DNA from 2 places in the Paraburkholderia terricola genome. Region 1 is predicted to be linked to the other one. Evidence: predicted binding sites of a transcription regulator. Region 1 holds the regulator's gene; the other holds the start of a gene.
The links. Region 1 encodes LexA, which represses DNA repair genes until DNA is damaged. Its sites were predicted from a motif close to ACTGTATNNNNATACAGT; they were not measured.
Positions count from the first base shown of each region.

Region 2: the regulator LexA is predicted to act here: its motif matches at 8,079-8,096, upstream of CUJ90_RS13375 (ATP-dependent helicase).

Region 1 covers NZ_CP024941.1:1,639,343-1,654,003, forward strand. The annotation lists gene CUJ90_RS07430 (DUF3820 family protein) at 1-124, opposite strand, end outside; gene CUJ90_RS07435 (NADP(H)-dependent aldo-keto reductase) at 277-1,329, shown strand; gene CUJ90_RS07440 (hypothetical protein) at 1,818-2,240, shown strand; gene CUJ90_RS07445 (ABC transporter permease) at 2,307-3,140, opposite strand; gene nodI (nodulation factor ABC transporter ATP-binding protein NodI) at 3,189-4,103, opposite strand; gene CUJ90_RS07455 (universal stress protein) at 4,380-4,844, shown strand; gene CUJ90_RS07460 (DUF2939 domain-containing protein) at 4,938-5,594, opposite strand; gene CUJ90_RS07465 (hypothetical protein) at 5,682-6,026, opposite strand; gene lexA (transcriptional repressor LexA) at 6,090-6,740, opposite strand; gene CUJ90_RS07475 (sulfate ABC transporter substrate-binding protein) at 7,073-8,113, shown strand; gene cysT (sulfate ABC transporter permease subunit CysT) at 8,252-9,148, shown strand; gene cysW (sulfate ABC transporter permease subunit CysW) at 9,145-10,260, shown strand; gene CUJ90_RS07490 (sulfate/molybdate ABC transporter ATP-binding protein) at 10,260-11,318, shown strand; gene CUJ90_RS07495 (CysB family HTH-type transcriptional regulator) at 11,413-12,339, shown strand; gene CUJ90_RS07500 (asparaginase) at 12,496-13,539, shown strand; gene lysM (peptidoglycan-binding protein LysM) at 13,685-14,173, opposite strand.
Region 2 covers NZ_CP024941.1:3,001,141-3,015,801, forward strand. The annotation lists gene pncB (nicotinate phosphoribosyltransferase) at 1-666, opposite strand, end outside; gene fdxA (ferredoxin FdxA) at 948-1,271, shown strand; tRNA gene CUJ90_RS13340 (tRNA-Asn) at 1,354-1,429, shown strand; tRNA gene CUJ90_RS13345 (tRNA-Asn) at 1,492-1,567, shown strand; gene CUJ90_RS13350 (CreA family protein) at 1,753-2,232, shown strand; gene CUJ90_RS13355 (helix-turn-helix transcriptional regulator) at 2,333-3,163, shown strand; gene CUJ90_RS13360 (AzlC family ABC transporter permease) at 3,641-4,465, shown strand; gene CUJ90_RS13365 (AzlD domain-containing protein) at 4,462-4,785, shown strand; gene CUJ90_RS13370 (DUF4088 family protein) at 5,087-5,848, shown strand; gene CUJ90_RS13375 (ATP-dependent helicase) at 5,871-8,036, opposite strand; gene CUJ90_RS13380 (hypothetical protein) at 8,292-8,555, opposite strand; gene CUJ90_RS13385 (hypothetical protein) at 8,720-9,175, opposite strand; gene CUJ90_RS13390 (RNA-binding S4 domain-containing protein) at 9,483-9,701, shown strand; gene CUJ90_RS13395 (MATE family efflux transporter) at 10,016-11,443, shown strand; gene CUJ90_RS13400 (phospholipase D family protein) at 11,747-13,411, shown strand; gene fumC (class II fumarate hydratase) at 13,428-14,661, shown strand, end outside.

The sequences.
Region 1 (14,661 bases):
GCGGAAAGCCCTGGCTCGCGAACCAGTTCAGATAGTGGCCGGGCAGGTCCGCGATCAGACGGCCTTTGTACTTCCCGTAAGGCATCACGCGCGTGACCAGCAGTTCGAGGTGTTCGGGATTCATCGTGGAGAGATCGACGCAAAAATTATTGAGCGCGGCTGAGTCGACAGAGCCGGTTGGCGCCGTTCGAACGGCATTTTAGCCGTGCTGCACGCATGACGCCGGCGTGGTAACGTCAGCGCTTTCCGTTCATACAAATCAACAGGACAAGTTCGATGGAATACCGCAGACTCGGCGACTCCGACGTGCAGGTCAGCCTGATCGGCCTCGGCACCATGACATGGGGCGAGCAGAACACCGAGCAGGAAGCGCATGCGCAGATCGACTATGCGCTCGACCACGGCGTCAACCTGATCGACACCGCTGAAATGTACCCGGTGCCGCCGCGCGCCGAAACGCAAGGTTCGACGGAGCGCTTCATCGGCACGTGGCTCGCGCGGCATCGCGGCGCGCGCGAGCAGATCGTGCTCGCCACCAAGATCGCCGGCCCCGCGCGTCAACCGCACAACCCGCGACATATTCGCGGCGAAGGCAATCAGTTCGACCGTAAGAATCTGACGGAAGCGCTGAACGACAGCCTCACGCGCTTGCAAACGGATTACGTCGATCTGTATCAATTGCACTGGCCGGATCGCAGCACGATGACGTTCGGCCGCACGGCGTACCCGTGGGTCGACGACGCGTACACGGTGCCGATCGAAGAGACGTTGTCGGTGCTCGCCGAGTTCGTGAAGGCGGGCAAGGTGCGGCACATCGGCGTGTCGAATGAAACGCCGTGGGGCGTCGCGCAATTTCTGCGCGCGGCCGAAAAGCTCGGCTTGCCGCGCATCGTCAGCATCCAGAATCCGTACAGCCTGCTCAATCGCACCTACGAGGTGGGGCTCTCGGAATACGCGCATCGCGACAACATCGGCTTGCTCGCGTATTCGCCGCTGGCCTTCGGCTGGCTGTCGGGCAAGTATGAAGGCGGCGCGCGGCCGGCGGGCGCCCGCATCTCGCTGTTCGAGCGCTTTCAACGCTACAGCAAGCCGCAATCGATCCAGGCGACCACGCGTTATGTGGAACTGGCGAAACGTCACGGCTTGTCGCCCGCGCAATTCGCGCTCGCGTTCGTCAACAGCCGGCCGTTTTTGACCAGCAATCTGATCGGCGCCACGTCGCTCGATCAGTTGAGGGAAAACATCGCGAGCGCGGACGTGAAGCTTCCGGTTGAGGCGCTCGCGGAAATCGATGCGCTGCATGAGTTGCAGCCGAACCCGGCGCCTTGATGGAGTGGCCTGGGCGCGTTGCCTCGTGATCGATTCGAGCGACGCGCCTGAACGTCGTCGGAACGTCGTCTGAACGTGCCCCCGGCTTCGTTGCCGGGATGGTGACCTGGCGTGGGCGGGGTTGCGCCTTGCTGCAACGCCATCGCGTTCGGCGAATCTTTCGCTTCGCGCGCCACTGCATACAGCTTCGGACAGACGGCGGCAATCAAGCCTCGCCAGCACCGTTTCAAACGATGCGAAGCACGCGGCAAACCGTCGGAATTGCTGCAAGCGCCGCGCTCGACCGGCGCTTCAAAACCAAATCTCCCAAGCCGGAACACGAATCACGACCTAAACTGTGGTGGACGGGGCGGGCTGTCGGACCGGGCCGCGCGGATCGCCATGCCGGGATGCACGCCAATGGTAGGATTCAGCCCGAAAAACGGCGAGCGGCGGCGGATCAATGCAGCGTGCCGCCTACAACAGAGCGATAGGACTCAGGACATCGAATGGCGCAACAAAAAACAAACCCAAAACTCGAGCAGGCGCTGACGCGCGGGGACCTTGCAATTCGTCAGGCGAACTCGGCGCGCGCGACCGCATTGCTGCGTGCATTGGCCAAGATGATTGTGGACGCTTCCGCGACGATCGGCGTGGAGGCGTTCACGCTGATACCCGACGGCGACAAGATTTACGATCCCGCCGACGGACTATGGCCGCAGGAATTGCTGATCTCGCTCGACGGTCCTGTCGAAGAGGCGGATCCCGATGAGCTTCGCACGGTCAGGCTGATCGCCGACGATCCGGGCACGGTGTTTCGCGTTGAATGGCAGCGCGCCGACGGCAAGATCGGCCGCCAGGATGGCGGGCCGTTCGCAACGGTCGCGTTCATCTCCGACGTGGATATTCCGTGGACGGACGACGAGGACTGAGAACAGTCCATTCGCGGCGGGCGACAGGAGCGCGCCGTCCGCCGCCGTGTTGGAAATAACCCCGCGCTACTTCATCATCCGGCGCCGGAACAGCACCGCCGAGACGACGAACCCACCCACCGCATACACCGCCAGCACCGCGACGTGCAAAACCGCGTCCTCGACGGGCCGCCCGAGCATTGCCGGGCGAATCAGATCGACGGCGTGCGCGAGGGGCAACACCTGGGTCGCGGCACGCGCGGCGGCGGGCAGTTGCGAAGCGGGAAAGAACACGCCGGAGAGCAACAGCATCGGCGTCAACACCAGCGTCTGATAAAACATAAAGAAGTCATACGATGGCGCGAGTGCCGTCACCACCATCGCGATACTGGCGAACGCGAGCCCGGTCAGCACGATGACCGGCAACGCCAGCAGCATCGACGGAAAGTTCGCGTAGCCGAGCGCGCCGGCCACCAGCATGATCGCCGTGCCGGACAGCACCGACTTACTGCCCGCCCAGATCACTTCACCGAGCACGATGTCGCCGAGCGTGAGCGGCGTGTGCATGATCGCCTCCCAGGTGCGCTGCACGTGCATGCGCGAGAAGCCCGAGTACATCGACTCGAAACTCGCGGACATCATCACGCTCGACGCGACCGTGCCGGCCGCCAGAAACGCGATATACGACACGCCGTCGACGTGTCCGACCATCAGGCCGAGCCCGAAGCCGAGCCCGAACAGATAGATCATCGGATCGGCGAGATTGCCGAACATCGAGGCGATCGCGAGCTTTCTCCACACCAGATAGTTGCGGCGCCACACCGCAATCCAGTTCACGGCATTCGCCGGCAGCGCGGCGAACGGTTCCTGCCTCGACGGTGCGTCGCCGTTGCCGTGTGTTTCGTAAGTGCGTGCGTCCATTGCGTGTCTCGTGCGGTGTCGTTGTAGCTGTAACGGATTTGCCCGGCCTCAGTCCTGCATCTCGCGGCCGGTGAGTCGCAGGAACACATCTTCCAGATTCGCCGGACGATGCAGATAGCGCAAGTCGGCGCGTTGCTTGAGCCGCGCATGCACCGGCTGCGCGTCGTTCACATAGCAGAAGAGCGTCTCACCGCTGATCTCGGTTCGCTCGACAAGCGGCGCCAGTTCGTCGCGCAACGCAACCGGGTCGGGACCGAAGATCTCGATCACGTCGCAGCCGATCTCCGAGGCGATCAACGTGCTCGGTGCGCCTTCGGCGATCTTGCGTCCTTCCTCGATCACGCACAGCCGGTTGCAGAGCCGTTCGGCTTCTTCCATGAAATGCGTGGTCAGCAGGATCGTCTTGCCGCGCGCGAGCAACGAGCGCAACCGCTCCCAGATCAGATGCCGCGCCTGGGGGTCGAGGCCGGTGGTCGGCTCGTCCATGATCAGCACGTCGGGGTCGTTGACGAGCGCCCGCGCGAGCGTCAGGCGCCGCTTCATGCCGCCCGATAGCTCGCTCACGCGCGCATCTGCCTTGCTTTCGAGGCGCGCGAATTCGAGCAGCGACGGCACCATCGCGCGGCATTGCGCGGCGCTCAGCCCGAAGTAACGGCCGAACACCAGCAGGTTCTCGCGCACCGTGAAGTCGGGATCGAGATTGTCGAACTGCGGCACCACGCCGACGCGCGCCCGCGCCATCCGCGCGCGGCGCGGAATCGGCTCGCCGCACAGGCGGATCACGCCGGCATCGGGTGCGGCGATGCCGAGCAGCATGCGCAGCGTGGTGGTCTTGCCCGCGCCGTTGGGGCCGAGCAAGCCGAAGCATTCGCCGGCATCGACGTGAAACGAGAGCCCGTCGACGACTGTTTTGTCGCCGTAGCTTTTCTTGACCTGCTGGAATTCAATGGGGGCTTCAGGCATGGGATCGATGGAGGTTCCGGGAAAAACTCGCCGATGGTGCTAAGGGCCGGGAAGGCCGTCTATTCTAGGGCATCGGCGAGTTGCCGTCGGCGAGCCCGCAGCCGTTCCGAGCGCGTTTCTTGCACTGCCGCAAACCTCGCAAGACAGCCTCGATCCCGATCAAAACCCCGCACGCTCCGGATCGGTGCGCACTTAGCGTTTTCCATCCCTTGCAAGCTGAATTGCGGCGCACCATGATTCATGAAGACCGCGCTTTTCGCGGGTAGGGAGAAAATCATGGCGAGCTACAAGAAAATCCTGCTGTGCTACGACGGCTCGCGCGAAGGCCGCAAGGCGTTGCGTTGCGGCGCCGACCTGGCGTTGGATCTGAAGGCGGAAACGCATCTGTTGTCCGTGGTCGACATGCGTTCGAGCATTGCGCAAAGCGCGGGCCTGCTGACCGATGTGGCCTGCGGCAGTTTCGAGAAGACCGCCCGCGACATTCTGCAGGAAGGGGTGGACTGGCTCACCGAGCGTGGCGTGACCGCGCAAGGGCACTTTGCGTTCGGCCATCCAATCGACGAGATCGCGAATCTCGCCAACGAGTTGAACGTGGACCTCGTGGTGGTCGGTCACCGTTGCCGCACCGGTTTGTCGCGATGGTGGATGGGCGCGGGCAATACGCCGTTGCTCGACCGCGTATCGTGCAGCATCCTGGTGGCGTGTTCCTCCGCGCAGGAGCAGCAGCAAGCGGCGGCTTGATGCGCGGGAAGTGTGGCAAGTGCGGCGCGTGGCCGAGTGCGGTCCTGACAGGAAAACGGTTGCTCTTCCAGCTCCGTTCATGCGAACAGACAATCACTCATTCAAATTGACAGCGCTCAGCTTCCAGGTGAGCAGGCCTTCACGCTGGAAGATCGCCGAATAACGTGCGTCGCCGGCGCCATGCCGGTAAGTAACGACGAACTGGTTGAGGCCGCGATAGCCCGCCGTGGTTTCCGGCGGCTGCGGCGGCGCGGCGTTCTTGTTTGCCGCGCTGTTGGCCGAGCCTCCCGCGGTGGGCGATGCAGGCACGGGCGCCGGCGCGGGTGTTGCGGGCGGATTGTTGGCCGCGGGCGGAGCAGGCGGCCGCTCGCCAGGATTGCCGCGCGGCGGCATGCCGTTCAGCAATGCCGCCACGCCGTCCGGCGTCGCATAAGCGTTCACCAGCGGACCGATCAATGCCACGCCGATCATCGCGCCGATCGCGGCTAATGGATTGCCGTTGCCCTGCGCGTCGAGCCGGCGTGTCAGCAAGCCTGTGACCTCCTGCTTCAGGCTCTCGCGCAACGCGGGAAAGTCGACGTATTGATTGACGGTTTGCGCGTCGCGCGCGTCCGCCGCGCGCTTGAGATTATTCAGCGCGATATACGGCGACGCGTAGACGAACCCCAGCGCGGCGATCACCACAATCACAACCAGAGTGACGATCAAGGGCCGGTTGGCGCCGCGCTTCGTGCGTGTCGAAACTGCCATCGGGTGGGACTCTCCATCGCGTTTGATCTAGCGTGGACCGTGGCCACGCAAAAACGATCCCACGCGACAACGGTATCTGAAAGCCGATCAGGACTCGAATACGGCGCCGTGCACGTTGGCCTCGTCAGCGATGCAGCGATCGATCATGCGGCATACGGCCTCCATGGTGCCGACCATGATGAGCCGCGACGGCCCGTGATAAACCCGAACCGGTGCGCGCCGCTCCGGCTCCGCCATATTCAACCCGGCATTCAACGACACGCGGGCAAAGGCGGGCAACGACGACGGCAAGCTCGATACCCCGTCGGGCGAGTCGAACAGCGATGGCGTGCTGACCGCGGGCGCTCCGCTCACTGAGCAGGGCACCAGCTTGCGCAGACGGCGCAGACGACCGAACTGGCGAAAGGGCAGCAGGCGGGCAAGGCGTTCCATGAGTCTCTCCAGGCGATTCAACGTTGGGGCGGCTGCGATCCGGCGAACCGGCGAGCGGGCGGGTTAAAACTCTCCGGGGCGGATCAGCCCCACGGCGATACCCTCCAGCGCGAAATCCGCGCTGCCGGTTTCAACGAAGATGTTGTCGTAATCGGGGTTCTCGGCGATCAGCTCGATACCGTTTGGCCGGCGCTTCAGGCGCTTGACCGTGACGTCGTCGCCGAGCCGGGCGATGATGATCTGGCCGTCTTTCGCCTCGCTGCGCTTTTGCACCGCGAGCAGGTCGCCGTCGAAGATGCCGGCGTCGCGCATGGACAGCCCGCGCACTTTCAGCAGGTAATCGGGCTTGCTCGAGAAGAGCGCCGGGTCGCATGCGTAATGCTGCGAGATATGTTCCTGCGCGAGTATCGGGCTACCCGCGGCGACCCGGCCGATCAGCGGCAACGACAGTTGCATGATGCTCGCGTGCGGCAGCGTGAACTGGTGCGGCGAGTCTTCGGGGCTGGTGAGAAGGCGTATGCCGCGCGATGCGCCGGCCGCCAGTTCGATGACACCCTTGCGAGCGAGCGCGCGCAGATGTTCTTCTGCCGAGTTGGCCGAGCTGAAGCCCAGTTCGGCGGCGATCTCCGCGCGGGTGGGCGGAAAACCGGTGCGTTCGATGGCCCGGCGGATCAGATCGAAAACCTGCTGCTGTCGTGCGGTGAGTTTTGTCATGGCGCCACTGTATGTATGAACAGGTGGCTGTATTTTTATACAGTATCCGGCGCAATTCAAGCTTTACTTTAAGTTCGTGCGGGCAGGCGACGAAGTGGAGTCGTGGAAACGTCCGAACCGGACGCTCCAACACCCGTTTTCGTGCCGCAACGCCTTATCTGGCTGTCATTACCACTTTTGCGTATTAAAGAATGAAGAAACATTATTTTTAATGATGAAAGCCCTTCGATAGACTGGCCTCCAGTTGGCGCCACGCACGCGTGGCCGCACGCAGACGACGCAAAACAACATCACACGCCGTTTCAACGGACCACAACGCGGAGAAAGTTGGCATGAACCATCGACACACGGGGCTGGCAGGCAAGACGAAGAAACTGATCGCGGCGCTCGCCTTCGGCGCGGCAGCCGCGCTCGGCGTCGCGGGGCAGGCGCACGCCGCCGACACGACGCTGCTGAACGTGTCCTACGACCCGACGCGCGAGCTCTACCAGGACGTCAACCAGGCGTTCGGCAAGGAGTGGAAGGCAAAAACCGGCGAAACGATCACCTTCAAGCAGTCGCACGGCGGCTCGGGCGCGCAGGCGCGCTCCGTGCTCGACGGCCTGCAGGCGGACGTCGTGACTCTCGCGCTCGCCTACGACATCGACGCCCTCGCTAACAAGGGCCTGCTCGACAAGGGCTGGCAAAAGCGTCTGCCCGACAACGCATCGCCGTACACGTCGACGATCGTGTTTCTGGTGCGCAAGGGCAACCCGAAGCACATCAAGGACTGGGACGATCTGATCAAACCGGGCGTGTCGATCGTCACGCCGAACCCGAAAACCTCGGGCGGCGCGCGCTGGAACTACCTCGCGGCGTGGTCGTATGCCGCGCATCAGCCGGGCGGCAACGACCAGAAGGCGAAGGAGTTCGTCGGCAAGCTCTATAAGAATGCCGGCGTGCTCGATTCGGGCGCGCGCGGCGCGACCACCAGCTTCGTGCAACGCGGCATCGGCGACGTGCTGATCGCGTGGGAAAACGAAGCGTTCCTGTCGCTGAAGGAGTTCGGCACGGACAAGTTCGAAATCGTCGTGCCGTCCGTGAGCATCCTGGCCGAGCCGCCGGTTGCCGTGGTCGACAAAGTCGTCGACAAGCGCGGCACGCGCAAGCTGGCCGAGGCGTATCTGAACTTCCTGTACAGCGAGCAGGGCCAGGAGATCGCCGCGAAGAACTTCTACCGGCCGCGTTCGAACAAGGTGCCGGCGGAGTTGACCTCGAAGTTTCCGAAGCTGAAGCTGTACACGGTGGACGACTCGTTCGGCGGCTGGACGAACGCGCAGAAAACGCACTTCGCGGACGGCGGCGTATTCGATTCGATCTATCAGCCGCAGTAAGACCGCCGGTGCCGGCAACGGCATCGACCGAGCGACGCGGCAACGCGTCCAATCCGGGCGCGCCCCAGTGGCGCGCTTTGGCCAGCCAGGGCCCGGCGGCCAGAACACGCAGGCGTGAACCCTGAAAGAGCATTGAGCATGACGACGTTGACCTTCCGAAAACCGAGCGCCTTGCCCGGTTTTGGCCTGACACTCGGCATCACGGTGGCTTATCTGAGCCTCGTGGTGCTGATTCCGCTTGCCGCAACCTTCCTCAAGACCGCGACGCTCGACTGGGCGCAGTTCGTGCGCGCGGTGAGTTCGCCGCGCGTGCTCGCGTCGTATCGCCTGACGTTCTTCTCGGCGTTGGGCGGCGCGCTGATCAACGCGGTGTTCGGCTTTCTGGTGGCGTGGGTGCTGGTGCGCTACACGTTTCCGTTCAAGCGCATCGTCGATGCGGTGGTCGATCTGCCGTTCGCTTTGCCGACCTCCGTGGCCGGCATTTCGCTCGCGGCCGTGTACGCGGGCAACGGCTGGATCGGGCAGTTTCTCGAACCGCTCGGCATCAAGATCGCATTCACGCCGGCGGGTGTGCTGGTTGCGCTGACGTTCATCGGCTTGCCGTTCGTCGTGCGGACCGTGCAGCCAGTGCTCGAGGAGTTCGAGCGCGAACAGGAGGAGGCGGCCGCGTGCCTCGGTGCGTCGCGCTGGCTGACGTTTCGCCGCGTGGTGTTGCCGTCGGTGTTTCCGGCCCTGCTGACGGGCTTCGCGCTGGCGTTCGCGCGCGCGCTCGGCGAATACGGCTCGGTGATTTTCATCGCCGGCAATGTGCCGATGAAGTCTGAAATCACCTCGCTGCTGATCATCACCAAGCTCGAGCAATACGACTACGCGGGCGCCACGGCATTGGCCGTGGTGATGCTGGTCGTGTCCTTCCTGATGCTGCTGTTCATCAATACCTTGCAGTGGTACTTGCAGCGCCGCACCGGGCGCGGCGGCGCGGGCCCGGCGCCGGCCCCGGCAAGCGTCGCGGCGATCGGCGGAGGTGTGCGATGAGCCGCCATTCCGCCGACGGCGCGCATCGTGTGAATCGCGCGGATGGGACGGATCGGGCCGCCGTCGCCGTCGCGCCGCGCGCGCCGCTCAACGTCGCGCGCCGGCCCGATCCGGTGACCGAACCGCCGGTGGTGCGCTGGATCCTGACCGGGGTCGCGTTGCTGTTTCTCGCGCTGTTTCTCGTCGTGCCGCTCGTCGCCGTGTTCTATCAGGCGTTGAACAAGGGGCTCGGCTTCTATCTGGAATCGCTCGCCGATCCCGATGCGCTGTCGGCGATCAAGCTCACCGTGATCACCGCGGCGATTGCCGTGCCGCTGAACCTCGTGTTCGGTCTCGCGGCTTCCTGGTGCATCGCCAAGTTCGAATTCCGCGGCAAGGCGCTGTTGACCACGCTGATCGATCTGCCGTTCTCGGTTTCGCCGGTGATCTCGGGCTTGATCTACGTGCTGCTGTTCGGCGCGCAAGGCTGGTTCGGCCCGTGGCTGCAAGCCCATGACGTGCAGATCATCTTCGCGGTGCCGGGCATCGTGCTGGCGACGATCTTCGTCACGTTCCCGTTCGTCGCGCGCGAACTGATTCCGCTGATGCAGGCGCAAGGCAACGACGAGGAAGAAGCCGCTCACGTGCTCGGCGCCTCGGGCTGGCAGATTTTCCGCCGCGTCACGCTGCCGAACGTCAAGTGGGGCCTGCTGTACGGCGTGATCCTGTGCAACGCGCGGGCGATGGGCGAGTTCGGCGCGGTGTCGGTGGTGTCGGGCCATATTCGCGGCCAGACCGACACGATGCCGCTGCACGTCGAAATTCTCTACAACGAGTACAACTTCTCGGCGGCGTTCGCGGTGGCGTCGGTGCTCGCGTTGCTCGCGCTCGTCACGCTGGCGCTCAAGCTGCTCGCCGAGCGGCATATGTCGGCGGAACTGTCGGCGGCGCGCGACGTGCCCGCGTATGCCGGGCCCGTCACGCCGGCGCCGGCTTCACAGCCTGGTTCACAGCCTGGTTCACAGCCTGGTTCGCAGCCTGGTTCTGAGCCTGGCTCGCGGACCGCTTCACAGACCACCTCGCAATCCGTCAATGCATCGCAGCCACACCCGCTCAAGCAAGGAGAGCTGTAATGGGTATCACCGTTCGTAACCTGCAGAAGCGCTTCGGCGATTTCGTCGCGCTCGATAACGTCTCGCTCGATTTCCCGCCGGGCGAACTGGTTGCGCTGCTCGGGCCCTCGGGTTGCGGCAAGACGACCTTGTTGCGGGTGATCGCCGGGCTCGAATACGCGGACGGCGGCCAGGTCGTGCTGCAAGGCCAGGACGTCGCGACGGTCGGCGCGCGCGAACGCGAAATCGGCTTCGTATTCCAGCATTACGCGCTGTTCCGTCACATGACGGTGTTCGAGAACGTCGCGTTCGGTCTGCGTGTGAAACCGCGCAAGGAGCGTCCCTCGGAAGCGGTGATTCGCGAGAAGGTGCACGAACTGCTGAAGCTCGTGCAACTCGACTGGCTCGCGCAACGGTATCCGTCGGAGCTGTCGGGCGGCCAGCGGCAGCGGATCGCGCTGGCGCGCGCGTTGGCCGTCGAGCCGAAGGTGCTGCTGCTGGACGAACCGTTCGGCGCGCTCGACGCGAAGGTGCGCAAGGAATTGCGTAGCTGGCTGCGGCGTCTGCATGACGATCTGCATATCTCGACGATCTTCGTCACGCACGATCAGGAAGAGGCGCTCGAAGTGGCCGACCGCATCGTCGTGCTCAATCGCGGGCACGTGGAGCAGGTGGGCAGTCCGCAGGACGTGTACGACCATCCGCAAACCTCGTTCGTCTACGAGTTTCTCGGCGCGGCGAACCGCCTGCACGGCAACGTCGATTCGAGCGGCTTCGTGGTCGACGGCGCGGCGCTGCCGGTCGCGATCACCGCGGGATTCAGCGGGCCGGCCTTCGCTTATGTGCGTCCGCACGATCTGCAGTTGTACCCGCAGGCGGCCGGTCATCGCGAAGGCATCGTCGTCGACGTGCGGCGCGTGGTGACGCTGGGCGGCTCGGTGCGGGTCGAACTCGCGGGCCGCGAAGGCAACCTGCTCGAAGCCGAACTCGATCGCGAAGCGTGGCGCGATCTGCAACTGGCGGTCGGCGATGGCGTGACCGCCGTGCCGCGCGCATTGCGCGTGTTTCCGGCGCAATGAATGACGTCGTGAAGCCCGCAGTGAAGCGGGCAACGACCCCCGGCGTTTCGATCGAACTCAAATAACTCACTCTGGCTGAACCGGAGACATACAGATGAACTTCCAGCAATTGCGCTTCGTGCGCGAGGCCGTGCGCCAGAACATGAATCTGACCGAGGTGGCGAACGTGTTGTACACGTCGCAGTCGGGCGTATCGAAACAGATCAAGGATCTCGAGGACGAACTCGGCGTCGACATTTTCATTCGGCGCGGCAAGCGTCTGACGGGGCTCACGGAGCCGGGCAAGGCTGTGCATCAACTGATCGAGCGGATGTTGCTCGACGCGGAGAATCTGCGCCGCGTCGCGCGCCAGTTCGCCGATCAGGACAGCGGCCACCTGGTGGTGGCGACCACGCACACGCAGGCGCGCTATGCGTTGCCGAAGGTGATCCGTCAATTCACCGAGGTGTTCCCGAAAGTGCACCTGGCGCTGCGCCAGGGCAGCCCGCAGCAGATCGCGCAGATGATCATCAACGGCGAGGCGGATATCGGCATCTCGACCGAGGCGCTCGACCGCTTTCCGGACATCGTCACGTTTCCGTGCTACTCGTGGCATCACGTGGTGGTCGTGCCGAAGGATCATCCGCTCGTGGGCCGTGAAAATCTGACGCTCGACGAAATCGCCGAATTCCCGATCGTCACGTATGACCAGGACTTCACGGGCCGCTCGCACATCGACCAGGCGTTCGCCAAGGCAGGCGCGTTGCCCGACGTCGTGCTGACCGCGATCGACGCGGACGTGATCAAGACCTACGTCGAACTCGGCATGGGCATCGGCGTGGTGGCGGCGATGGCCTACGATCCCAGGCGCGATACCGAACTGGTGGCGCTGGATACGCAGCATCTGTTCGAGGCGAGCACGACGCGGGTCGGTCTGCGCAAGGGCGCGTTCCTGCGCGCGTATGCGTATCGGCTGATCGAGATGTTCGCGCCGCAGTTGAACGAAGCGGAGATCGCCGCGCAATTGCGCGAGGCGGTGTGAGGTTGGCGCCGGATCCTTGAGGTCCGGCGCGAAGTGGCGCTGAATCGTTCGCGGGCGATGCGCGAGCGTTGGCGCCCAGCATCGCTAATCCAAAACGAACGGCCATCCGTTTTTTCACGCATCGCGGCGCGCGGCGCATCGCTTACAATCGCCGCCATGAATACTCCGACTTCCTCTTCCGCGACGCCTTCAAACCAGGGCGTCACACCGACGCTGCCGCGCATCGCCGTGCTCGCCACCGGCGGCACGATCGCCGGGACCGCGGCGGACGCCGCCAACACCTCCGGCTACCAGGCGGGCGTGGTCGGCGTCGATCAATTGCTGGCGGCGGTGCCGGCTTTGTCCACGGTGGCGCGCATCGCGCCCGAGCAGATTGCCAGCATCGACAGCAAGGACATGGCGCTGCCGCTCTGGACCACGCTCGCGCAACGCATCAACGCGCTCCTCGCCGAAGACGACATCGACGGCGTAGTCGTCACGCACGGCACCGACACACTCGAGGAAACCGCCTATCTGCTGCATCTGACCGTCAAGTCGGACAAGCCGGTCGTGCTGAGCGCGGCGATGCGTCCGGCGTCCGCGCTCTCCGCCGATGGTCCGCTGAATCTGCTGAACGCCGTGACGGTCGCGGCGCACGCGGGCTCGCGCGGGCAGGGTGTGCTGGTGGCCTTCAACAACAAGATTCACAGCGCGCGCGACGTGGTGAAGACGAGCACGTATGCCGTCGACGCATTCCACTCGCCGGAGATCGGCGCGCTCGGCTGGGTGCAGGACGGGCGGGTCGAATTCCAGCGCGGCGTGGTGCGTCCGCATACGCTCGCGACCGAGTTCGTGATCGGCGCGAAGTGGCCGCATGTGGAGGTCGTCGCGAGCTATGCCGGCGTCTCACGGATTGCCGTGGATGCGCTCGTTGCCGCCGGCGTGCGCGGCATCGTGGTGGCCGGCACGGGCAACGGCTCGATCCACGCGTCGCTGCAACAGGCGTTGGCCGATGCGGTCTCGCAAGGCGTCGCGGTGGTGCGCTCCTCGCGCGTGGGTTCGGGGCACGTGATGCGCAACGGCGCCGCCGCCGATGACGCGCTTGGTTTCGTCAGCGCGGGCTCGCTGAATCCGTACAAGGCCCGTGTGCTGCTGATGCTGGCATTGGCCGCGGGTGGCACGGGGCCGGTTGCGCTGCAAAAGGTCTTCGATACGTATTGATGCGGTAACGGTCACGGCCACACGCATGATCGCGCAATGAAAACGCGGCGCTCGAGTTGATGACTCGAGCGCCGCGTTTTTCGTTTTTACCGCTGCTTTTACCGCTGTTATTACCGCTTGCTGCAATGCTTACCGCAACCGCGGGTTACTGCGGCGGAATCACCAATACCTGACCCGGATAAATCTTGTCCGGGCTCTTCAGCATCGGCGTGTTGGCCTGGAAGATCACGTCGTTCTTCGCGCCGCTGCCGTAGTACTTCTCCGCGATCTTCCACAGATTGTCGCCGGGCACGACGGTATGAAACTGAGTGGGCGCAGCCGCGGGCGTGGTGACGGTCAGTTGATCGTCCACCTTGTCGACGTTCTGCACGTTGCCGGCCGCGACGAGAATCTTGTCCTTGGTCGGCTGATCGGCCGCCTCGCCGGACACGGTGACGGTGTGGCTCGTGCCGTCGTATGCGACTTGCAGATTGGTGGCGTCCAGACCCTGGGTGCGGATATATGCGGCGATCGCGTCGCCCGCTGTTTTATTCAACGCGGCAAGGTCGGGCGCGGCAGGCGCGGCTTGTGCCGAGGTCGAGGCGGCGCCGAACAGTTTTTCGCCGGCTTCCTTGATGAAACTGAGAATACCCATGGATCACACTCCTAACGTGGCGGCGCAAGAATACTTTGCGCACGGGTTGTGCACTGGTTGCGAATCGGGCGAATGAAGCGAAAGACGCGCGCTGCGAAGAGCGGCACGGGATGCCTGAAACGCAAGCAGGCGGACTCAAGGAGTGTAGGAGAAAAGCGCGAAGCGATGTGTCAAAAAAGGTGCGCCGGGGTGCTTGCAGTTGCAAGCAAATGCAAGCAAGCGTGCAAGCGAATGCCCAAGCGAACGCGCAAGCGGAGGTGCAGCAAGCGGCGTGCATGATGCACCCCGCCGCGAGACATTGGCGGAAAAAGCATGACGATGATCCGACAGCCGGACACCCGACGACGACGTCTGACCGACCAAGGCTTCCCCGGCGCCGCCGGGTGCCGCTGCGGACCCCACTGTGCCGCTCTCAGCCCAGAGCGACACGCTTTGTCCGCTGCGCCGCGCATGTCGCGCGACGCAACGGACGCCCCACCTGCGATTGC
Region 2 (14,661 bases), 1.4 Mb from region 1:
TGCCTGCAAATACTCATGCGCCATCGTGCCGAGCGGCGTGAGGCCGTGTTTCATTGCGTAGAAGACGTTGCTGGTGCCGGCGAACTGTTCGCCCAGACCGTCTTTCAGCGTGAGGATCACCTCTTCGTGCCACTGCTTCGAGAAACGGCGGCGGGTGCCGTAGTCGGCGATCTTGCAGTCGGCGAATTCCGGGCGCGCGCCTAGCAGTTTCATCTTGTCGACGAGGCGCCCGCGCCCTTCGCCGTAGGCCGGCTCCTGCTGCGTATTGCGGAAATACACCTCGTTGACGATCGCCAGCATCGGGATCTCGAACAGGATCGTGTGCAGCCACGGCCCCTTGATCTCGATGTCGATTTCGCCATTGCCCTTGGGCGACGGTTCAATCGATATGTATTTCTCGTTCAGATGGAACAGCGCGAGAAACTCGATGAAATCGCCCTTGATGAAGCGCATGCGCCGCAAGTAGTCGAGTTCGTCGTCGGTGAAACGCAGTTGGCACAGCTTGCGCATCTCGGCGTGAATCTCGCCGATGTACGGCACGAGATCGACATTCGGCGTACGGCAGCGGAAGCGATACTCCACGTTCGCCGCGGGAAAGTGATGCAACACCACTTGCATCATCGTGAACTTGTACAGATCGGTGTCGAGCAGCGAAGTAATAATCATGATGGTGCGAACTGGACCGCGATAGAAACGGAAGGCCTGACATGGAAGGCCCGACTTGCCCATGCGCATGCGACGCGCCCCGAGCGCGCCGACTGATGCATGTTACCCGAATGCGCCCCCATTCAGCGCGCCGCCGGGCGGCTCTTGCCGGAGCCCATAAACTAATCACGAAAACGTATAAAAGGCGCTATCCGATGCTGCATGCGGCTCTTGACGTTACGTTACAATAACGCTTTTGGCGCTTGGCGCCGTTCTCTGATCCGCATGCAGGAGCTGCCTGAATGACTCACGTTGTGACCGAAAGCTGCATCAAGTGCCGCTATACCGACTGCGTCGATGTGTGCCCGGTGGACTGCTTTCGCGAAGGTCCCAACTTCCTCGCGATCGACCCCGACGAATGTATCGACTGCGCCGTGTGCGTGGCCGAATGCCCGGTGAACGCCATTTACGCCGAAGAAGACGTGCCGGGCGACCAGCAGAACTTCATCGAACTGAATGCCGATCTGGCGAAGAACTGGCCGAGCATCACCAAGACAAAAGCGCCGCTGCCGGAAGCCGACGAGTTCAAGGACGTGAAGGAAAAGCTCGCGCTGCTCGTCCGCTGAGCGTTGCGGCGCGTAAGCACAAGGTATTGACAGGCGCGTAAGCTGCTCCTACAATTTCGTTTCTCTGCTGTTGTTGTTCTGTTCCTCGATAGCTCAGTCGGTAGAGCGCCGGACTGTTAATCCGTAGGTCCCTGGTTCGAGCCCAGGTCGAGGAGCCAAGAATTGCAAAGGCCCGTTAACCAAGACGGGCTTTTTTATGTAGATCAGGTTGTACTGCTGTTCCTCGATAGCTCAGTCGGTAGAGCGCCGGACTGTTAATCCGTAGGTCCCTGGTTCGAGCCCAGGTCGAGGAGCCAAAATTCTGGAAGGCCCGCATCCGTGCGGGCCTTTTTGTTTTGGCGTGGCGCTCGCCTGCGTCGATCGCACTCGCCCCCGTGACCGGCACGCCGTTATACGATGGCGGTTTCCCGGCGTGCATGTCACGCCCGGTCCCGGCATCCCGTCCATGCGTCCAATCCCGACGCTCATTCACGACCCTCTCATGAAACCGATCTCGTCGCGCCTCGCGCTCGCAGTTGCCGCCGCACTAGCCCTCGTACCGACGGCACACAGCGAGGAAGTCGCCAGCGTCAATACCAACTTCCGCATCACCGGTTCGGACCGCGTGGTCGTCGAGGCTTACGACGACCCCGCGGTTCAAGGCGTGACCTGCTATGTGTCGCGAGCGCGCACCGGCGGCGTCAAAGGCACGCTCGGCATCGCGGAAGATCCGACAGAGGCGTCCATCGCCTGCCGGCAAGTCGGCGCCATCCATTTCACCGGCCCGCTCAAGCAGCAAGCCGACGTGTTCTCCGTGAGCATGTCGCTGATCTTCAAGTCGCTGCACGTGGTGCGGGTGGTCGACGCGAAGCGCAACGCGCTGGTGTATCTGACCTACAGCGACCGGGTCGTCAGCGGCAGCGCGAAGAACAGCGTGAGCGCGGTGCCGATGCCGGCCGGCACGACGATCCCGGTCAGGTAAGCGCCGCATCCACGGCAAACCGCACGCAAGATACGCGCATCGGCCCACGCGCCGGCAGGTCACGGCGCGCTACACTGGGCAGTCTCGCCCGACCTTCACCATGACCGCCGCCCATCGCTTTCAGGACTCCGCCCGTTACTGGCGCACGCCGCTTCTGCCCGGCGCGGACCCGCTCACGGCCGAATACCACGACCACGAGTTCACGCCGCATTGGCACGATGCATACACGATTCCCGTGATCGTGGCGGGCGCCGAGGGCTATCGCTATCGCGGAACGGATTATGTTGCCGAGGCCGGCAGCGTCCCGATCATCAATCCGGGCGAATTGCACACGGGCTCGAGAGCCGTCGAGGCCGGCTGGCGCTATCGGGTGATGTATGCGCCGGTGCATTTCATTCACGCGCTCGCCGATGAAGTCGCCGGCAAGCGAAAGGCGCTGCCGTGGTTCGCACCCGGCGTGATCCGCGACGCCGATCTCGCACGACGGTTGGCGCGAGCGCATCGTCTGCTGGAGGCGGGCGACGACGCGCTCGCCGCCGAGGCCGCCATGTTCGACGCGTTGTCCACGCTATTGGTCCGCTACGCGCAAACGCAGCCGGAGCCTGCGCGGCTCGCTACCGACGACGTCCGCGTGGCGATCATGAAAGAGCGTCTCGCGGGCGACCTCGTCACGCCCGTCACGCTGACCGATGTCGCGCGTGCGGCGGGCCTCTCGCCGTTTCACGCGGCGCGCCTTTTCACGCGGGCCACCGGCCTGCCGCCCCACGCGTGGCGCAATCAGGTGCGTCTGCAACGCGCGCTTGCGCCGCTGCGCGCCGGCGTTTCGGTGACGGAGGTCGCCGCCGCCAGCGGGTTCACCGATCAAAGCCATTTCACCCGGCATTTCCGGCGCATGTTCGGGGTGCCGCCTGGGCGCTGGCAAGGGCGCTGAAGCGGCGCGGGCGAGCGGCGTGGGCGTTGGCCCCCTTTGGGGCAACAACGCAGCCGCTCTTCGCCCGCTGCTTGCTGCCCCCGCCTTCTGTCCGTTGCCCGTTGCGCTCTGCCGTCCTCTTCGCCCTCCGCCCTCCGCCCTCCGCCCTCCGCTCTTCGCCCTCCGCTCTCCGCCCTCCGCCCTCGCCCTCGCTCTCCGCTCTCCGCTCTCCGCTCTCCGCCCTTCGCCCTCCGCCCTCCGGCCTTCGCTCTCCGGCCTTCGCTCTCCGCCCCTCGCCCTCGCCCTCGCCCTCGCCCTCCGCCCTCCGCCCTCCGCCCTCCGCCCTCCGCCCTTCGCCCTTCGCCCTTCGCTCTACGGCCTTCGCTCTACGGCCTTCGCTCTCCGCCCCTCGCCCTCGCCCTCGCCCTCGCCCCCGCCCCAGTCCCCGCCCCCGCCCCCGCCGCAAGAACGTACAAGCCTCGTCCACCACCGCCCGCTATGCTTCCCGAACCAAGGAGGCAACGATTGACCCATCCCACCCCAAGCCGGCCCACCCACCCGGGCCATCGAAAAGACTTCACCGCCGGCGCACGCGACATCATCCCGATGATGGTCGGCGCGGCGCCCTTCGGCGTCATCTTCGGCACACTCGTCGCATCGGGGCCGCTGCATTCCTGGCACGGTCAGTTGATGTCGCTCGCCGTGTTCGCCGGCTCCGCGCAGTTCATCGCGCTCGGCCTGATCGCCGGCCACGCGAGCTTCGCGGTGATCTGGGCGACGACGCTCGTCGTCAATCTGCGTCACGTGCTGTACAGCGCGACGCTCGCGCCGCACGTCGCGCATCTGCCGGCTCGCTGGCGCTGGGTGCTCGGCGCGCTGCTCACCGACGAAGTCTTCGCCGTCGCGTGGGAGCATTACCGGCACAGGGCGCCCGGCACGGTCGGCCCGCACTACTTCTTCGGCGCGGGCCTGGCGATGTACCTGAACTGGCAGCTCTGGACCGTCGCGGGCCTGTTGTTCGGCGCGGCCTTCCCCGGCTTGCAGTCGCTCGGGCTCGATTTCGCGATGGTCGCCACCTTCATCGCGATCGTCGTGCCGCAACTCGTCGCGCTGCGCTACATCGCGGCGGCCGTCACCGCGGGCATGCTGGCGTTTTTCTGGCAGGCGTGGCCGTACAAGCTCGGCCTGCTCGCCGCCGTGTTCGCGGGCGTCGCGGTCGGCGTGCTGCTGTCGCTCTCGCGGCCGAACTCGCGACGTAGCCGGAAAACGACCCAGGAACACGCGCGAAACAACGCCCGGAAAACGGCGGGAGCGTCGCAATGAGCTATGTCGTCCTGATTCTCGGCATGGCGGTCATCACGTGGGTGATTCGCGCCGCCGTCTTCGTTCTCGGCGACCGGCTGGGGTTCCCGCCGCTCATGCGCACCGCGCTCGGCTTCGTGCCGGTGACCGTGCTGACCGCGATCATCGTGCCGATGGCGGTTTCGCCGCACGGCGCGAGCGCCGAACTGACGTGGCGCAATCCACAACTGGTCGGCGCGCTGTCCGCCGTCGCCGTCAGCGCGCTGACGCGCCGTCCGCTGCTGACCATCGCGGCCGGCCTGACGGTCTTTTTTATCTGGCAATGTGTCGTGCTCAAATAACGCGCGAACCGTGAGCCGCATACGCCGACCGCGCGCCGTACCGGCGCTGCGGGCCGTGCGGCACGCGCGCATGCCGGGCGACGCATTGCTCCAAAGCCGGCGCCATCGCCGGCACGCCCTCAAGTTTCCGTCGAATCCGCCGATATGCAGTCGAGGTCCGCTCGTCGGGATACAGGTCCCGCTGGTTACGCGGCAACAGGCAGGAATCAACCGCGCCGGCATCCGGCGTCGCGTCTCACCGGGTCCGCACGCGGCCGAACGACACGACGAGGCCGCGCGGCAGGACCAAACGGGATATCACATGGGTCAAATCACCCTCACGCTCAAGGACGAGACCATTGCGACGCTGCGCAAGGATTTCGACGCTTTTCTGCGCGTCTCGCTAAAGCTCGATCCGCAGTTCGCAACGCCGTCGTTCGAAGACTTTTTGCGCGCCAAGCTGCTCGACAACATGGTGCCGTTGACCGAACACGCGGTTCAACGGATGTTGCAAGGCGGTCAATACGCGTGGGCGAAGCGCACGCTCGACAAGGAATTCCCCGATGTGGTCGCGATTCTGATGCGGCAGGCGGGCGAATTCGGTTTCGGCTTCGCGGCGCGCTCGGAATGGACGCCGGAAGAGCTCGCCAAGCAATGTCGCGACTGGGCGGCGGCGATCGTCAAGGAAGCGGAAGGCGACGCGGTGCTGGTCGATCCGCTCGCCGCGCAGATCAAGAGCGCGGTGCAGGACATTCAGGCGCTCGAGGAAATCATGCAGACGCCGGCCTGGCGGCTAGTGGAGTCGCTGCGCCAGCGCGTCTACGAAGCCAAGGTGGCGTGCGAAACCGGCGTGGGCAGCACCGCGCGCGAGAAGCTCGGCGAGTTGCGCGGGCTGCTGCGCCTGGGCATTTCGCACGGCTCGTTCCAGAAGCAGGAAGCGCAGCAGATCATGGAGTACCTGCGCCTGCTGAAGCCGGAGATTTTCGTCGAAGAGCCGTACGATGTGTTCTCGCGCATGGCCGCATGGCTGCGCAATTTCTTCGTGCCGCCGCGTCCGCAACAGCAGCAGCGGCAGTCGCGGTAACCCTGAGACCGTCGCTTGGGGCTCAATCCCACATCTTCCTGAGCTTCGCCCCGATCTCGATCTTCGCCTGCGCCGCGGCGGCCAGCCCCGCCGCCGTGGGCGCGGCCGGCACCGGCACGCGCGGCCACGCATACGCGTCGAACAACGGCAGCAGATGCGCGGGGATGAAGCGCGTGCGCGACGCCCACACGTGACGGTCGCCCATATGCGTCTGGTTGTGCACGTAAAAGCGCTGCGGCACGACGATGTGCAGGTCTTCCTTCGCACGCGTCATCGCTACGTATAACAGACGCCGCTCCTCGTCGATGTCCTCTTCGCTGCCGGTGGCGAGATCGGACGGCATGCAGCCGTCGACGCCGTTCAGCACGAACACGTTGCGCCACTCCTGGCCCTTCGCCGAATGGATCGTGGAGAGGATCAGGTAGTCCTCGTCGATCAGCGGCACGCCGGATTCGTCGCTCGTGGCGTCGGGCGGATCGAGCGTCAGTTCGGTCAGAAAGCGTTCGCGCGACGGGTAGGTGCCCGCGATGCTTTCCATCTGCAACAGGTCGGCGTGGCGGATCGCCGCGTCTTCATGATTGCGCTCCAGATGCGGCTCGTACCAGCGCCGCACCATTTCGAACTCGGCGGGCCACGGCGTTTGCCGCGCATACACGCTCGACATGAGCTTGACGAACGGATGCCAGTCTTCCTGCGCGCGAGCGGGCGGCGCGAACGCGGCCAACGCGCCGGCCGCGCTGTTGGTCGCGTTGTTGGTCGCGCTGCCGGACGCATTGCCGGCCGGCTCACCGTTGCCGGCGCGCGCGGCGACTTCGTCGAGCACCCTCGCCGCGGTGGCCGGCCCCACGCCCGGCAGCAACTGCACGACGCGAAAACCGGCGACGCGGTCGCGCGGATTTTCCGCCCAGCGCAGCACGGCGAGCACGTCCTTCACGTGTACGGAATCGAGAAACTTCAGCCCGCCGAATTTCACGAACGGAATGTTGCGGCGGGTCAGTTCGATCTCCAGCGCGGCGCTGTGATGCGCGGCGCGAAACAGCACCGCCTGCGACTTGAGTTTCATGCCCTGCTCGCGCGCTTCGAGCACCTGCTCGACGACATAGCGGGCCTGATCGGCTTCGTCGGCCACCGTGACGAGACGCGGGCGCTGCGCCGACGCCTTGTCGGTCCACAGATTCTTCGTGTAGCGCTCGCTGGCGAGCTCGATCACCGCGTTCGACGCCGCCAGGATCGGCCCGGTCGAACGGTAGTTGCGCTCCAGCGTGACCTGCCTCGCGGGCGGATCGAAATGCGCCGGAAAGTCGAGAATATTGCGCACGGTCGCGCCGCGAAACGAATAGATGGACTGCGCGTCGTCGCCGACCACGGTCAGGCCGCGCCCGTCCGGTTTCAACGCGAGCAGAATCGACGCCTGCAGGCGGTTGGTGTCCTGGTACTCGTCGACCAGCACATGATCGAAGCGCGCCGACAGATCGGCGGCGATCGCCGGCTCCGCGGCCATGTGCGACCAGTAAAGCAGCAGGTCGTCGTAATCGAGCACGCTCTGCTTCTGCTTCGCTTCGACGTAAGCCGCGAACAGCATGCGCAGATCGGCTTCCCATTCGCGGCACCAGGGAAACGCCTTGTCGAGCACCTGACCAAGCGACGCGCCGGTGTTCACGACGCGCGAGTAAATGGCGAAACAGGTGCTCTTGGCCGGAAAGCGCCGCTCTTTCGCCGACAAACCGAGTTCATGGCGCACGAGGTTCATCAGGTCGGCGGAATCCTCGCGGTCGTTGAGCGTGAAGGCGGGCGCAAGGCCGATCAGATCCGCGTATTCGCGCAAGAGACGCGCGCCGACGCTATGGAACGTACCCGACCATGTGAGCCCTTGCGCCAACGCGGCCCGCGTGCCCAGCGCCGCGCCCGCGATGCGCGTGACGCGGCGGGTCATTTCGAGTGCGGCGCGGCGCGAAAACGTCAGCAGAAGGATGCGGCGCGGATCGGCGCCCTTCACCACCAGATTGGCGACGCGGTGCGCCAGCGTATTGGTCTTGCCGGAGCCGGCGCCCGCGATCACCAGCAGCGCGCCCGGCGGCGCGGTGGGTGTGTCGGCGCCGTATTCGACGGCTTCGCGTTGCGCGTCGTTGAGCCTGGCGAGCCAGGCGGCGGTATCGAACGGCGGCGGAGATTCGGCGACGGAGGGCAAGATGGCTTTGAGCGTTGGATTGGATTTGGTGCGGCGACGCACACTGTATATCCATACAACCACTGCAGACAAGCGACCCTTTTTTGCGGCACGCGCCTTGCGCCGTTCAACGCTGCGCCGCTCGCTCGACTACGCCGTTCACGACCAGCGAGCACGAAACGACCGCGCGAAAAAATGGCCCGAAGCGCATCCGCGCATCAGGCCACTTTTTCGTGCACGGCAGAACGTGTGTCGACGCCCGCGCGCAGCCGAACCCTACTGCTTCTTCGCATCCTTCAGCTTGGCCTCGGCGTTTTCCTCATCCGCGTCGGCCTGAGCCTCGGTCTTCTTCTTGTCCGCCTTGGCTTGCGCGACCGACGACTTCTTGTCGGCCTTCGCCTGTTCCTTGGCCGCCTTCTTGTCGGCGTGGGTCACGGGCGCGGCGGCGGGATCGCTCGCCTGCGCGAACGCCACTGACGACAGGCAACCCGCGATCAGGGCGGCACAAAGCTGGTTCCTGGTGGATTGATTGATGCTCATGCGATACCTCCGTTTAATGCGATGCGGGACGAGACAGCGCGCTTCGAATCGGACAGATCGTCACGCGGCAAGCTGGGCGAAGCATCCGGTCCGCACCCTTTCAAGCGCGCCTGGTTGCGGCCAGCGTGCCGGCCCGTTCGGCCAGCACGCCTGCCGCCTCCGGCTTAGTGCTTCACGTCGGCCCCATCGGTCTGCTCGACCGACTGGCCCTGCATGTTCATCTTCATCTCGTTGCTGGCGGCCTGCTTGTCCGCCTTCTGGTTGATCTTGGCGTCGCGCACGTGTTCCTTGTATTGCGACTTGGCGGCCTTCTGCTCTTCCTTCAACTCCGCCTTGGACGCCTTCTTCGACGCCCGGTATTCGGCATTGGCCTTGGCATTGGCGTCGCGCTTCTGGACCAGCGGGTCGGTCGAACCCGGCGCGGTCAGCACCGTCGGCGCGGGCGTTACCGGTTGCACGCCTTGCGCGGCCGGCGCCGCGGGCGCGAGATCGGCCCCTTGGGTCTGAACCTGTGCCTGGCCGCTCACACCGGCGGACGGTTGCGCGGTCTGCGCGACCGCCGCGGTGGCGGCAAAAGCCGTGAGGGCGGTACCGATCAGGAGGGTGCGAATCTTGGTCATGGCTAATCCTCTCTAAGATTGTTGTGACGCGGGCGTCGAATCGAGTGCAACGGCGGCAAGGCTGGAGCCGCTGCCGGTTCTCGCCCGGTCTACTGCTGCCGGAAAATCCAGCAGGCTTTGCTACTGGATCCAACTTTACGAGTGAAGTCCGCGATACACGACCGGTGTTACGCAAGGTTTCACTTTCCGACAGAAACCTAACAACTGCTTGCATTTGCTTGCGCGACGTCTTCGCTACACGCTGTGTTTCATCCAAGGCAAGCTTGTGGCTTATGATGCGAACCCTTTGTCTGAAGGCGCAAACGCCATGCCCAATCTCGATTTCACGCTGACCGGCGACTACGTCGAATTGCACAATCTGCTGAAGATAACGGGCCTCGCGGACAGCGGCGGCTCCGCGAAAATGATGGTGGCGGACGGCGCGGTCACCGTCGACGGCCGCGTCGAAACGCGCAAGACCTGCAAAATTCGCGCAGGCCAGGTGGTGCTGCTCGGCGATACGCGGATCGCGGTTCACGAGGCGTGACAAGCGGTCGGACGCGCATTCCGGGAACTCGGAGGAAGGCGCGCACCAAAATCGTGCCTTATCCATCGACATCGTGACGGCATCGCAATAAGCTGTCGGTTTCCCACAGACAAACCATTGGGCTGACAGCCGCCCTACGCGCTCGCCGAAGGACCGCAAGGCACGGCAAGCCTCGCCGGAATCAGGCCGGGCCGCCGCCGCATCTCGCCGCATCTCGCCCGTCAGCGCCGCCGCGCTCGTGCGACCTGCGTCCGCGGCCGCGCTGCCGCCCGCTGCCAACCGCTGCTGTCACCATTTCCGCCGCCAGGCGCTCCATGACTGAATCCGGCTTTACGAGGGTGGCCGCCCGGCCCCCGACCTTGACCCGCCACGCCGCCGACACCGCCCGGCTTGCCGCGCCGCTTGCCATCGCGCAGCTTTCGCAAATGGCGATGGCCGTGACCGACACGATCCTGCTCGGCTCGCTCGGCCCCGATGCGCTCGCCGCCGGCGGCCTCGGCGCCAACCTGTTCTTCGTCGTGGTGACGCTGTTGCAGGGCGTGCTGACCTCGGTCAGCGTGAGCGTGTCGCACGCGCGCGGCGCGCAGGACGAAGGCCGCGTGCCGCATATCTACTGGACCGGCTTCGTGCTGTCCGTGCTGCTCTCGGTGCCGGCCTTCTTCCTGCTGTCGTTCGCCACGCCGATCCTGCTGGCCTTCGGCGAGCCGCCGCTGCTCGCGCGCAACGTCGGCGAATACGCGGCGGTGCTGCGCTGGGGCGCGCTCGGCAGTCTGATCGGCGTCGGCTTGATGCGCTCGTTCCTGCCGGCGATCGGCGCGGCAAAGCGGCTTCTGTGGGTGTCGATCGTGAGCGTGGGGGTGAACGGCTTTCTGAATTACGGCCTGATCCACGGCGCGTATGGTCTGCCGCGCCTCGGTTTTCTCGGCTCGGCGGCCGCCACCTCGATCACCGTCTGGCTGAGCGCACTGGTGTTGATGGCGCTGCTGCACTTGCGGCCGCGCTACCGGCATTTCGTGGTGGCGACGCGGCCCAACGTGCCGTTGATGGGCGAACTGTTCGGCATCGGCTGGCCGGTCGCGATCACCTACGGTGTCGAGTCGACGCTGTTTCTCGCCACCGGTCTGATGGTCGGGCTGCTCGGCGAATCGCAACTGGCCGCGCATCAGATCGCGCTGAACGTGGCCTCGGTGGCCTTCATGGTGCCGCTCGCGATCGGCCAGGCGGCCAACGTGCGGGTCGGCTTCTGGTCGGGCGCCGGGCAGCCGCTCGCCGCGCGGCATGCGGGCTTCGTCGCGCTGGCGCTGGGCGTCGGCTTCATGACGCTGTCGGGCATCGTGCTGATCGCCGCGCCGCACTGGATCGTCGGCCTGTATCTGCATCTCGACGACCCGGGCAACGCGGCCACCGTTGCGCTGGCGAGTTCGCTGCTCGGCGTGGCCGCGATTTTCCAGATCGTCGACGGCATGCAGACGGTCGGCTCGGGTTGCCTGCGCGGCTTGAAGGACACCCGCGTGCCGATGATCGCCGCGGCGTTCGGCTACTGGGTGATCGGTTTTCCGACCGGCTACACGCTGGCGTTTCACTTCGGCCTCGGCGCGCGCGGCTTGTGGTGGGGGCTCGCGGCGGGCCTCGCGAGCGTCGCGCTGCTGATGACCCTGCGCTTTCATAAGCTGAGCTTGCGGCGCGTGCCGGCGGCGCCCGACGTGCCGGCTGGCGGGTCGGCGCGAGCGCCGGATCGCTAAACGTAGCCTGCGGTTCACCGGGGTATTCGCGGCACCGCTAATCGCGCGTCTTTATGTGGCGGCAACGACCGCCGTCGGCATCATGTCAGGCCAATGAGCACCTGCGAATCGTCGTGGGTCTCGTTGGCCGTTGCCTGTTCAGCAAGACCCTTCCATCCGCGGTCCAGGGCCATTGGGCGCACCCCGCAGCCATATGGAAGGACGAAAACCCGTCAGCCTGATTCCCCTTAGAATGGATTTCTCGACAGCGTGAGCTGACCGCCCGCGCTGCCGATTAGAACCAGAAAACAAGGGAGATAAAGCGTGCCGCGGCATCAAGATCAACAAGAGGCTACACAGCGGGCTACCCAGCGAGACAAGCGCGCGTTCAGCACCGTCAGACATCTCTTCCTGCTGGCCTGCGCGACCGCCTTGCTGAGCGCCTGCGCCGACAAACCGCCCGCCACCGCGTTCGACCGTCCGGTCACGCACGCGCTGCCCGCCAGCGACGCCACCCCGCTTCGCACCGCCCTCGCGCCGCTCGAAGCCGCGCACCGGGATCAGTCCGGCTTCCGGGTGTTGTCGAGCGGCACCGACGCGTTGCAGATGCGCATCGCGCTCGCCCGCGCCGCGACCAAAACCCTCGACATGCAGTACTACATCGCCAACGAGGACACCACCGGCAAGCTGTTGCTCGGCGCCGCGCTTTACGCGGCCGATCACGGCGTGCGCGTGCGCATGCTGGTCGACGATCTGAACTTCAAGGACATCGACCGTTTGATGGCCGGCTTGAATTCGCACGACAAGATCGAGATCCGCGTATTCAATCCGTTCGGCAGCGCGCGGGAAAATCTGGTCCAGCGCACGACGAACGTGTTCACGCAGATCGGTCATTTCACGCGCCGCATGCACAACAAGGCGATGATCGCGGACAACCAGTTGGCGATCGTCGGCGGCCGCAATCTCGGCGACGAATACTTCAGCGCCAGCGATACGCTGCAGTTTCGCGATCTCGACGTGCTGGCCGCCGGCCCGATCACCGCCGACATCTCCGCCAGTTTCGACGACTACTGGAACAGCAGCATGGCGTATCCGCTGCGCGTGCTGAACAAGCAGAAGTTCGAGGCGAAGAAACTGGACGAGACGCGCGACGAGTTGCGCCAACACTGGCGCACCAACGCCGACCCGTATAACGCGAAGCCGCTGAACGCCACGCCGCTCGCTTCGCAGATCGCCACGCAGCAACTCGGTTTGACCTGGGCGCGCGCCGAATTCAAGGTGGACGTGCCCGAGAAAATCGAACATCCGTCGCCGGACTACGTCAGTCCGCCGTTCAAGCGGCTGGGCGAATTGATGCGCGACGCGCGGAAGGATCTTCTCGTCGTGTCGCCCTACTTCGTGCCGCACGAGGCGGGCGTCAAGGCGGTCGGCCAGTTGACGCGGCGCGGCGTGCGCGTGGCGATCCTGACCAATTCGCTCGCCGCGACCGATGCCGTCGCCGTGCAGGCGGGCTACAGTCCGTTTCGCGTGCCGCTGCTGAAACAGGGCGCCGAGTTGTACGAGTTCAAGCCGCAGCAGCAGGACGGGCCGCCGGCAGGCTTCGCCGGCTCGCAATCGCGCGCGAGCCTGCACGCGAAAGCCTATGTAATCGACCGCCAGATCCTGGTGATCGGCTCGATGAATCTCGATCCGCGCTCGGCCAACCTGAACACCGAGCTGGCGCTGGTGATCCATAGCCCGCCGCTCGCCGCACAGGTCGCGCATATCTTCGATCTCACCACGAAGCCCGAAGTGAGCTATCGCGTGACGCTCGCGGACGACGCGCAAGTCGCCCATCTGCGCTCGATCGGCGCGCCGTCCTCGCCGCTCGTGTGGACCGACGTCGAAAAAGGCGCGCGCCGCACCTACATTTTCGACCCGGAGGCCGGGTTATACCGGAATGCGCTAACCGGGCTATTCTCCCTATTGCCCGTCAACGCAGAACTTTGAAAAGCGGAGTTGAACCATGAGTGAAGATGTTCGAATGGAGCGCGACACGTTCGGTGAGATCGGCGTGCCGAACGCTCGTCTATGGGGTGCGCAGACCCAGCGCTCGCTGCAGAATTTCCGCATTTCCACCGAGAAGCAGTCGCCCGAACTGATCACCGCGCTGGCCGTGATCAAGCGCGCCGCCGCCGAGGTCAACCTGGGTCTCGGCGTGCTCGACGAAAGCAAGGCGAAGGCGATCATGCAGGCGGCCGACGAGATCATCGACGGCAAGCATCCCGACGAATTTCCGCTCGCGGTGTGGCAAACCGGCTCCGGCACGCAGACCAACATGAACCTCAACGAGGTGATCGCGAACCGCGCGAGCGAACTGCTCGGCGGCGAGCGCGGCGAAGCGCGCAAGGTGCATCCGAACGACGACGTGAATCGCGGCCAGTCGTCGAACGACGTGTTTCCGACGGCGATGCACGTGGCCGCCGCGTATGGGATCGTCAAGCATCTGCTGCCCGCGCTGAAGACGCTGCGCGATACGCTCGACGGCAAGGCGAAAGCCTTCGCCGACATCGTCAAGATCGGCCGCACGCACTTGCAGGACGCCACGCCGCTCACGCTCGGCCAGGAGTTTTCGGGTTACGTCGCGCAACTGGACCAAGGCATCCGTCATGTGGAAGCGGCGCTGCCGCATCTGTATGAACTCGCCCAGGGCGGCACGGCGGTCGGCACCGGTTTGAACGCGCATCCGCAATTCGCCACCCAGGTCGCCGCCGCGATCGCCAGGCTGACCGGCGTGCCCTTCATTTCGGCCGCGAACAAATTCGAAGTGATGGCCGCGGCCGACGCGCTGGTGTTCGCGCACGGCGCCTTGAAAACCGTGGCGGCAAGCCTGAACAAGATCGCCAACGACGTTCGCTGGCTGGCGAGCGGCCCACGCTGCGGCCTCGGCGAACTGTCGATTCCGGAGAACGAGCCGGGTAGCTCGATCATGCCGGGCAAGGTCAATCCCACTCAGTCGGAAGCGTTGACGATGCTCTGCGCGCAGGTATTCGGCAACGACGTCGCGGTGAATATCGGCGGCGCGAGCGGCAACTTCGAGTTGAACGTGTTTCGGCCGATGATCGCGCACAACGTGCTGCAATCGATCCGCCTGCTCGCCGACGGCGCGCTCAGTTTCAACGACAACTGCGCGGTGGGTATCGAGCCGAACCGCGAGCGTATCGACACGTTGCTCAACGAATCGCTGATGCTGGTGACGG